2 regions of the Variovorax sp. V116 genome follow, and region 2 is predicted to be linked to the other one. Evidence: predicted binding sites of a transcription regulator. Region 2 holds the regulator's gene; the other holds the start of a gene.
What was found. The regulator sigma-54, encoded in region 2, starts transcription at its own class of promoters, with help from an activator protein. The targets are predictions, from matches to a motif close to TGGCANGNAANCTGCTTT.
Positions count from the first base shown of each region.

Region 1: a site for sigma-54 is predicted at 2,103-2,120, ahead of ACAM58_RS28985 (CmpA/NrtA family ABC transporter substrate-binding protein). Genes of this name have one in related genera too.

Region 1 covers NZ_AP028662.1:634,301-639,609, reverse strand. Annotated here, with positions in the region: gene ntrB (nitrate ABC transporter permease) at 1-689, opposite strand, end outside; gene ACAM58_RS28985 (CmpA/NrtA family ABC transporter substrate-binding protein) at 692-2,053, opposite strand; gene ACAM58_RS28980 (carbon-nitrogen hydrolase family protein) at 2,276-3,316, shown strand; gene ACAM58_RS28975 (molybdopterin-dependent oxidoreductase) at 3,309-4,382, shown strand; gene ACAM58_RS28970 (M20 family metallopeptidase) at 4,379-5,309, opposite strand, start outside.
Region 2 covers NZ_AP028661.1:636,457-641,765, forward strand. Annotated here, with positions in the region: gene ACAM58_RS02950 (thiol:disulfide interchange protein DsbA/DsbL) at 1-176, shown strand, start outside; gene lptA (lipopolysaccharide transport periplasmic protein LptA) at 370-1,089, shown strand; gene lptB (LPS export ABC transporter ATP-binding protein) at 1,086-1,880, shown strand; gene ACAM58_RS02965 (RNA polymerase factor sigma-54) at 1,898-3,490, shown strand; gene ACAM58_RS02970 (phospholipase D family protein) at 3,501-5,105, shown strand; gene ACAM58_RS02975 (LysE family translocator) at 5,116-5,309, opposite strand, start outside.

The sequences.
Region 1 (5,309 bases), on a different replicon from region 2:
TCCGCCGCCACGATCACCAGCCACGCGATGCCGATCGAGATGCGCATGCCCGTGAGGATCATGGGAACCGCCGCCGGAAAGACGATCTTGCGCGCCCGCTCCAGCGGCGTGAGTCCGATGACGCGGCCGACGTTGGTCCAGTCCTGGCGCACGCTCGCGGTGCTGTACAGGGTGTTGATCAGGATGGGCCAGATCGAACAGATGAAGATGATGAAGATCGCCGAGGCGCCGCTGTCCTTCAGCGTGTAGAGCGCGAGCGGCATCCAGGCCATGGGCGAGACGGGCCGCAGCAGCTGGATGAAAGGATTCAGCGCCTGGCCCAGCCATGGCACCAGTCCCAGCAAGAAGCCCAAGGGGACACCGACCAGCACGGCCATCGCGTAGCCGCTGAACACGCGCCTGAGCGAATCGAGCAGGTGCCAGGCAATGCCGAGGTCGTTCTCGCCGTTGCGGCGGAATGGATCCGCAAACAGTTCGCCGGCGCGCTTGAACACGTCGACTGGGGTCGGAATGGCCGAGCGCTCCACGGATGCGCCGGGGCTCTTGCCCATCAGCTTGTCGTAGTCCGAAAGCTCGGCCGGCGCGCTGCCGCCGCCGGTGGAGGCGAGTGCCTGCCAGACGGCCAGCAAGAGCAGGCCGATCGCCAAGGTGGCCAGCCAGGAGCGTGAGGTCGAGATCGCGCCCTGCATGGTCAGGCCCTGCCCAGCGATTTCAGATATTCGGCGGGATGCTCGGAGTCGAAGCTCTTGCCCAAGATGGTTTCCTTGCGGAACCCGACCTCCGGTGCCCTGCCGCCGCGCTCCTCGATGAGGCGCTTTGCATCGGTGGCCAGCATGACCTGGCGAGCAAGCCCCTTGTAGTCCAGGTCCTCCTTGATCATGTTCCATCGGCGCATCTGGGTCAGGAGCCAGACCGCGCTCGAGTAGTGAGGAAAGGGCTGAAAGTCGATGCGACGCGGCAGCGTCTTCACGTTGCCAAGGCCGTCGGCATACCTACCGGTGAGAACCTGGTCCACGACCGTTTCGGGTTGATTGAGATACTGCGGCTGGGCAAGGATCTTGGCCATCCCCGCGCGATTGGCAGGCTCGGACACATGCAGGCTCGCCGCGATGATCGCGCGGTAGGCGGCCATGAAGCTGTTCGGATGGGCCTTGATCCAGGCCTCGGTTGCCGTCACCGAGCAACAAGGATGTTCCGGCCAGATCTCGCTCGAGACCAGGTGAATGAAACCCGCCCCTTCGTACACGGCACGCTGGCCGCCTGGCTCGCCGCCGAAGAAACCGTCGATGTTGCCCACGCGCAGGTTGGAGACGTACTCGGACGGAGGAACGACGCGGTAGGACACGTCGCGGTCCGCGTCCAGCCCTGCCGATGCGAGATAGTGCCGCAGCTGGAGCATCTGATGGGACTGCTCGAACGGCACGGCGAACCTGAAGCCCTTCCAGTTCTTCGGGTCACGGTTGTCCTTGTGCTTCATCGCAAGGACCAGCGAGTTGCCGTTCTGGTTGAGCACCGTCATCACACGGGTGGGAATGGGAGCGCCGCCGATGCCGGCGGACATGGCCAGCGCAACGGGCATCACCTGCTGGGAGATGTCCAGTTCGCCGTTGACCATCTTGTCGCGGATCAGTGCGATTCCGGCGACTTTCTGCAGGCTCAGTTCCAGCCCCTCGCGCGGGAAGAGTCCGAGTTGCTCCGCATAGATCAGCGGCGTTGCGCAGGTGATGGGCAGGAAGCCGACAGCGAGCCGCTTTTTCTCCGGCACGCCCTTGCTGCTGCGCTCCTGCGCGACGGCGGCAAGCTGGGTCAGGGGCGTGAGTGCCGTGAGTGCGGCCAGCGCCCCTGCCCTCCCCAGCGTCTTGACGAATGCCCGCCGCAGGCCGCGCTCGGGAAAGAGGCCGTGCAGCATGCCCTGGGCCATGGCGCCGGCCAGCGCGTCGCCGGCATTCGCAGGCGGATTCTCCGCAAGGCACTCCTCATCGTCACCGTGGGTACTGCCGCATGCACAGAGGCCGATGCGGGAAAGGCGAACATACTCGTGCGATGGGTCCATGGGCCCTCCAGGCTGGGTTGAACGGATCAGGTCCGCGACATGGCAATGGTGAGCATGTTCCGTGCAAATAGCCGCCGGGAAATTCACAACCTGCTGTGCACATATCCTGCATGGCCCCGTGGAGCCCGCAAAAACGCACCTCTTGTTGCGTTTTTCGAGCATCTGTGCGGCTGTACCGGCAACTATCCTGTGGGCCTCAGCAACGCACAGCGAGTACCTGACATGAGTTCATTGCCCCGGGTGAAGGTTGCCGCCGCCCACGCAGCGCCGGTGCTGCTCGACAAGACCGCCACGACCGAAAAGGCCGTGTCCATCATCAAGGAGGCCGCCCTTCATGGCGCGCAGGTGATCGCGTTCCCGGAGACGTATATCCCGGCGTTCCCGGTGTGGGCAGCCCTGTGGGCGCCCATCTACAACCACGATCTGTTCGAGGCCATGGTCGAGAACAGCGTCTACGTGCCGGGGCCCGAGGTGGCCTTGATTGCCGCAGCCGCCAAGCGCTTTGGCGTGTGCGTGTCGATGGGCATCAGTGAACGCAGCACCGTGAGCGCCGGCTGCATCTGGAACTCGAACATCCTGATCGGCGAGTCGGGCGAGTTGCTCAACCATCATCGCAAGTTGGTGCCGACCTTCTACGAGAAGCTGGTCTGGGCGGCAGGCGACGGACAGGGACTTCGCGTCGCCGAGACCCGCTTCGGACGCATCGGCGGCTTGATCTGCGGCGAGAACACCAACCCGCTCGCGCGCTTTTCGCTCATGGCGCAGGCAGAGCAGATTCATATCTCCAGCTGGCCGCCGATGTGGCCCACGCGGAAGCCCTCGGGCGGCGGAAACTTCGACAACGTGGCGGCGAACCGCATCCGGGCGTCCGCCCACTCGTTCGAAGCCAAGGCGTTCGGGATCATCTGCGCGAGCTTCATGGACAAGGCAATGCGTGACTTCCTGGTGGATCGCGATCCGGGCGTGGCAGAGGTGGTCGACGGCACGCCGCGTGCCGCATCGATGTTCGTGGACCCCACCGGCACGCAGATCGGCGACACGCTCCAGAACGAAGAAGGGATCGCCTACGCCGAGTTCGACCTGAACAAGTGCATCGAGCCGAAGCAGTTCCATGACGTGGTGGGCTACTACAACCGATTCGACGTCTTCTCTCTGGGTGTCGAACGCCGCCGCCATGAGCCGGTCGCGTGGTCAGGACCGTCAGATCCGCAGTTTCCGCGGCTGCTCGACGATGAGATAACTGCCGGGGTCCTGGATGAATAGCCTCGATTTCCTGCCACCGCTGCCTGAAGGCGCGGAGCGATCAGTCATCATTGGCCGGTCTCCCGGATTCCATCTGAAGCCGCCACCCGCCCCTGCGGCGCTGCGCGACTTCATCACCTCCGATGCGCAGCTCTTCGAGACCATCCACATGGGCTCCGTCGAAGTCGACGTCAACCGCTGGCGGCTGCAGGTGGACGGGCTCGTCCGCAGGCCCTTCTCGATCGGGCTGGACGATCTCAGGCGGCTGCCTTCCGTCTCCGTCACCGCCTTTCACGAGTGCTTTGGCAGCCCGCTGGTACCGGCCGATGGCAACCTCTGGCGCGTAGGCAACGTCCGCTGGACCGGTGTGCCGCTGGCCGTGCTGCTCAAGCACGCGCAGCTCGATACGGGTGCCACCCATGTCTGGTCAGACGGCCTGGACAGCGGCGAGTTCGGCGGCCGAAGCATGAATCGGTATCGCAAGGATCTGCCGATCTCGAAAGCGCTTTCTCGCGAAGTGCTCGTGGCATACGAGATGAATGGCGCACCGCTGACCCGCGAGCGGGGCGGCCCGGTTCGCCTGGTGGTGCCAGGCTGGTTCGGCACCAACATGACGAAGTGGCTCTGCCGGCTGTCGGTCCAAGGCCAGCGTGCGGACTCCCCCTTCACGACCCTTTGGTACAACCGCGACAGCGAGCACGAAGGCAAAGTCGATCGAGAACCGGTGTGGGCTGTCGAGCCTAATTCGATGATCACCCATCCGGCACCCGGCGACACCGTCTCCACAGATGCGGTGGAAGTCAAGGGCTGGGCCTGGAGCAACAACGGCATCGGTGGCGTGGCGCTCAGCGCTGATGATGGGGAAACTTGGCACGAGGCCGAGGTCCGGCCGCGCCGGGAATTCGAATGGCAGCAGTTCGCGGCGACGCTTGCGCTGCCGCGAACCGCCGGCCCGGTGAGCATCATCGCGAGAGCGCGGGACGCCGATGGATCGATGCAGCCATTAAGCGGAACACGAAGCGCGGCCCATTCGGTCCAGATTGAAAGGCTTCTACCGGACGCTAAAACAGCGGACGCTGGAACCTAAGCCTCAATTCGGTATTTGCGCGACGCAGCTACGTTGGCCCCGTCGTCTCCAAGATCCCACCAAATTCCGGCCATCACAGCCAAGGCCTCACGCGCCACCGAGCCCAACAGGTGTTCGTTCGGCGCATGCTGCGAGCACGCAGCATACGAATGGGGAACCCATACCGTAGGTAGGTCAAGAGTTTCAGCAAAGATAGCATTGGGAACGGTGCCGCCAATATTCGGCAGCAGTGCAGGCTTCTTCCCCGTGGTCGCTTCGATGGAGCGAAGTGTCCATTCGACCCAGGGATCATTCAGATCCAGGCGAGTTGCGGTTCCGGCGGGCTGCACTGTTACCTTCACGGACGAGATCCCATTGGCGGCAAGGTGCTCTTCGATGTGCCGGTGCGCGTTTTCCCAGTCGGTGCCGACGACGTACCTCAATTGGCAGTGCGCCCGTGCCGTTGGTGGGATCGCACCGACGGGTGCGTCAGGGTTGCCCGCCTTGAACGCGATCACCTCCAACGCGTTCCATGCCCAGACCCTTTCGGCGGGGGTCATCCCAGGCTCGCCCCAAGATGGGTCTACCGCGGGGGCGTGCTCGTCTCCTCCGAGCACGAGATCCGAAATCGCGGCGCGCACATCGGGAGAGACGGGAGGAGGAAGTAGCCCTTTCACAAGAATGCGGCCATCCTTGTCGATGAGCGTCGCAATCGCATGCGCCAGAACGACGGCGGGGTTGCGTAGCGCGCCTCCCCAGTTGCCGGAGTGATGTGCGCCGTCCCGAAGATTGACCTCGAGCTGGAAGTTGAGCTCGCCGCGCGAACCGAGAAAAACGGTCGGCCTGTCCGCGGCAACGCGGGGCCCGTCGGACGCCAGGAAAAGATCCCCCGCCAGAAAGTCCTTCTCGGCTGCGCAAAGGGCACCAAGCCCGGGCGAGTCGATCTCC
Region 2 (5,309 bases):
TCGGCGTGGCCAGCAAGGCCAAGCGCGCCGCGCAGCTGACCGACGCCTACAAGGTGGCCGGCGTGCCGGCGCTGGCCGTGAACGGGCGCTGGTACGTGGACGGCGAACTGGCCGGCAACATGACCAAGGCGCTGCAGGTCACCAACTACCTGATCGGCGAAGCGAAAAAGGGCTAACCCCCAGGCTGCGCGGCACTTCGTGTCCGCTGCGCCCACCCCTTGCAGGGGCGGCACCTGCGGCCCGGCGAAGCCGGTTCCGCGGTGTCTCCCGATGGGGACACCGGCCCGCTTCGGCGGGCCTTTTTCATCGGCGTTGGTGGCTGGTGCTGATCCGCCGCATACAATGGTTCAGAGCAAGTTTCGTGCCTCTATGACATTGCCCTCCTATCCCCACACCACCCCCTTCGTTCGCCGAATCCGCCGCCTGGCCGCCGGCGCGCTGCTGCTGGCCGGCCTGGCCTCGGGCGCGCTGGCCGAGACCGCCGACCGCAGCAAGCCGATGAACATCGAATCCGATGCGATGCGCTACGACGACCTCAAGCAGACGAGCGTGTTCACGGGCAACGTGCTGGTCACCAAGGGCACGATCATCATCCGCGGCGCGCGCATCGACGTGCGCCAGGACGCCGAGGGCTACCAGTACGGCGTGGTCACGGCGGCGCCCGGCAAAAGGGCCTACTACAAGCAGAAGCGCAATGCGCCCGACGAGTGGATCGAGGGCGAATCCGAGGTCATCGAATACGACAGCCGCGCCGACAACGTCAAGTTCATCCGCAATGCCGTCATGCGCCGGCTGATCGGCGCCACGCCCAACGACGAGAGCACCGGCGCGCTCATCGTCTACGACCAGAGCAACGACACCTACACGGTCAACGGTTCCACCGTGCCGCCCAACACGGGCGTGAACGCACCCCCAGGCGGACGCGTGCGGACCATCCTCACGCCCAAGAGCGCCACCGCGCCGGCGCCCGGGGCCTCGGCGCCCGCCGGCGGACGGGCCGCGCCGGCGGCGGCCGCGCCCCAGCCGGCACCCGGTGCCGGCCTGCGCTCGAGCACCACGCTGGGCGGCGACGGGGAAAGGCGCAAGTGATCGAAGCCGCTGGAACCCAGAACGCCGACGGCACGCCGGGCAGCCGCCTGGTGGTGCGCGGCCTGCAGAAGAGCTACGGCAGCCGCAAGGTCGTGCGGGATGTCTCGCTCGACGTGCAAAAGGGCGAAGTCGTCGGGCTGCTCGGCCCCAACGGCGCCGGCAAGACCACTTCGTTCTACATGATCGTGGGGCTGGTGCGGGCCGATGCGGGCGAGATCACCATCGACGGCGAGCCCATCGCCCACATGCCGATCCACCGGCGCGCGCGCATGGGCCTGAGCTACCTGCCGCAGGAAGCCTCCATCTTCCGCAAGCTCACGGTCGAGGAAAACGTGCGCGCCGTGCTCGAGCTCCAGCGCGAGCCCGACGCCAGCGGCAAGCCCGCGCCACTGACCAAGCAGCGCATCGAGGAGCGCCTCTCCGGCCTGCTGGCCGACCTGCGGGTGGACCATCTTCGCGATTCGCCCGCGCTCGCGCTCTCGGGCGGCGAACGGCGCCGGGTCGAGATCGCCCGCGCGCTGGCCACGCAGCCGCGCTTCATCCTGCTGGACGAGCCCTTTGCCGGCATCGACCCGATCGCGGTGATCGAGATCCAGCGGATCATCAGCTTCCTGAAGGAGCGCGGCATCGGCGTGCTCATCACCGACCACAACGTGCGTGAGACGCTGGGCATCTGCGATCACGCGTTCATCATCAGCGACGGGCATGTGCTGGCACAAGGCACACCCTCGGAGATCGTCGACAACGCCGAAGTACGCAGGGTGTACCTCGGCGAGCACTTCCGGATGTAAGGGAGGAGTCGGTCTCCATGAAGCAAGGGCTGTCCCTTCGCGTTTCGCAGCACCTGGCGCTCACGCCCCAGCTGCAGCAGTCGATCCGGCTGCTGCAGCTGTCCACGCTCGAACTGAGCCAGGAAGTGGAGCAGATGCTGGACGAGAACCCGTTCCTCGAACGCACCGCGGAAGAAGCCGCGCGCGAGGAATTCGGGCTCGACGCCATCGACACGCCGGTGCCGCGCGACGAGGCCGGTGAAGCCGCCGAGGGCGAATTCAGCTCGGCCCCGGCCAGCAGCACGACCAGCACTTCGAGCGAAACCGCCTCCACGGCCGAGTCCGAGGTTCCTGCCGCCGACGCCACCGAGCGCGAGCCCGACTGGGAAGGCGACGGCACCGTCGACATGGCGCCGGACGACAGCGAATGGGGCAGCGATGCCCCCGCGCGCCAGAACAACCTGGGCGACGACGAGCGTGCCGACGCCACTGAGCTCGCGCGCAGCCAGGAGTCGCTGCAGTCCTTCCTGCACCGGCAGGCGCTGAGCCTGCGGCTGAACGAGAACGACAGCGCCGCGCTGCGCTTCCTGATCGAATCGCTCAACGACGACGGCTACCTGGAGGATTCGCTGCCGGCGCTGGCCTCGGGCCTCGCGGGCGACGACAACGACCAGTTCGACGAGCTGGTGCACCACTTCCAGGTGGCGCTCGGCCTGCTGCAGAGCCTGGAGCCGGCCGGCGTCGGCGCGCGCGACCTGGGCGAATGCCTTTGCATCCAGCTGCGCGCGCTCGCCAGCGAAAGCGAGACCGAGGAACAGGCGCTGGTGCGCAAGACCGCCATCGCGATCTGCAAGCAGCCGATGGAGCTGCTCGCGCGGCGCGACTTCAAGCGCCTGGCCACGCTCACGCGCACCAACGAAGAGCTGGTGCGCTCGGCGCTGCAGGTCATCTCGCGCCTGGAGCCCAAGCCGGGCCGCCGTTTTGTCGATGTCGAGCGCAACATCGTGATTCCCGACGTGATCGTCACCAAGATCGGCCGCGGCACCAATGCCAAGTTCCGCGTCATGCTCAACCCCGAGGTGATGCCGCGGCTGCGCGTGCACGACATCTATGCCGGCGCGCTCAAGTCGCACAAGGGCGAGGGCAGCCAGGCGCTGTCGCAGCGGCTGCAGGAGGCACGCTGGTTCATCAAGAACATCCAGCAGCGCTTCGACACCATCCTGCGCGTGAGCAACGCCATCGTCGAGCGGCAGAAGAGCTTCTTCGTGCACGGCGAGCTCGCGATGCGACCACTGGTGCTGCGCGAGATTGCCGACGAACTCGGCCTGCACGAATCGACCATCTCGCGCGTGACCACGGCCAAGTACATGTCCACGCCTTTCGGCACGGTCGAGCTCAAGTACTTCTTCGGCTCGGCGCTCGGCACCGAGACCGGCGGCAATGCATCGAGCACCGCGGTGCGCGCGCTGATCAAGCAGTTCGTGAGCTCCGAGAGCATCAAGAAGCCGCTGTCCGACAGCCAGATCTCCGAGATGCTCAAGGAGCAGGGCATCGAGTGCGCGCGCCGCACCGTGGCCAAGTACCGCGAGGCCCTGCGCATCGCGCCCGCCAACCTCCGCAAGGCGCTGTAGAAAGCCGCCGATGGCCCGTCGCCTGCTGTCGCGCTGTGGGCAATGGGTCTTCGCCATGGCGGCGGTGCTGCTGTTCGCCGGCTGCGCCACCCTGCCCGACGAGGCGCCGCGCCCGGCCACCCGGGCCATGGCCGCCTCGGCCGACACCGCGCTCGGCAAGATCGCGCAGGCCTCGCAGCCCGACCCCGACCTGAGCGGCTTCCGCCTGATGCCGGGCGGCGACTTTGCCTTCGACACCCGCATCCAGCTCGCGCGGCGCGCCCAGCGCACGCTCGACGTGCAGTACTACCAGATCGAGAACGACGAGACCGGCCGCTACCTGCTGCGCACGCTGCGCGACGCGGCCCGGCGCGGCGTGCGCGTGCGGCTCCTGATGGACGATCTCTACACTTCGGGCGAGGACGAGCTGCTGCTCGGCCTGGCCGCCACGCCGAATGTCGAGCTGCGCCTGTTCAATCCCTTTCCGGCCGGGCGCGGCAGCCTGCTCAGGCGCTTCACCGCCTCGCTGTTCGACTTCAGCCGCGTCAACCGGCGCATGCACAACAAGCTCTTCATCGCCGATGGCGCGATGGCGGTGGCGGGCGGGCGCAACATCGGCAACCAGTATTTCAGGCGCACGGCGGGCGAGAATTTTCTCGATCTCGACACCTTCGTCGCCGGCGCGCTGATTCCGCGCCTGGGCGCGCTGTTCGACCAGTACTGGAACAGCGTCTATGTGCGGCCGGTCCGGTCGGTGGTGGCCAGCACACTGACACGTGACGAGCTGCAGAAGCGCTTCGACACCGCCACCGGCCCGGACACCACGCCGCCGCCGCCCCGGCCCGCGCCCAACGACCTGCTCGGCTACAGCCCGATCGCCGAAGACCTGGATGCCGGCAAGCTCGACCTGATCTGGACGCTGGCCGAGGCGTATGCCGATTCGCCCGAGCGCGTGATCGGCAAGACCGCCTCGTACGGCGGCGTGCCGCTGCTCGACGTCGACAGCGTGCGCTACAACGTGGTCGAGCAGATGCGCCGCGCGCGCTCCGAGGTGACCATCGTCTCGCCCTACCTGATTCCGGGCAAGGCGGGGCTCGAAGTGATGCGCGAAATCCGCCGGCGCAACGTGAAGATCAGCATCGTCACCAATTCCTTCGCCGCCACCGACGAGCCGCTGGTCCACACGGCCTACCGCCGCTACCGGCCCGAGATGCTCGAGCTCGGCGCCGAGCTCTACGAACTGAGCACCACGCGCACGCGGCGCAGCGTGCGCCTCGGCCTGTTCGGCACTTCGGTGGGGCGGCTGCATGCCAAGTCGGCGGTGATCGACCGGCAGGTTCTTTTCGTCGGCTCGATGAATTTCGACCCGCGCTCCGAAACGCACAACACCGAGATCGGCCTGTTCATCCGCAGCCCCGAGATGGCGCAGCAGACGCTCAAGCTCATCGAGGTGCTGAAGCAGCAGGGCGCCTACCGGCTGCGCTTTGCGAAGGACAGCGGCAATGCGCGCATCGAGTGGATCAGCGAGGAGGAGGCCGGCCGGACCACCGTGCTGAACGAGGAGCCCGACTCCGATTTCTGGGGCCGCACCATGCTCGAGATGCTGGCGCCGCTGACGCCCGAGAGCCTGCTGTAGCCCGCGCGGCTCAGCTGCTGCTGCGCACGCCCGACAGCAGCTTGAGGCCCAGCAGCACCATCACGCCGCCGGCCGCGCGGTCGATCCAGGCCTTGTAGCGCAGATAGGCCGAGCGCGGCGCCGCCGACGACAGCGCCAGCGCGACGACCGCATACCAGCTGGTCTCGATGCAGAAGATCACCGCCGGCACCGCCAGCGCCAGCG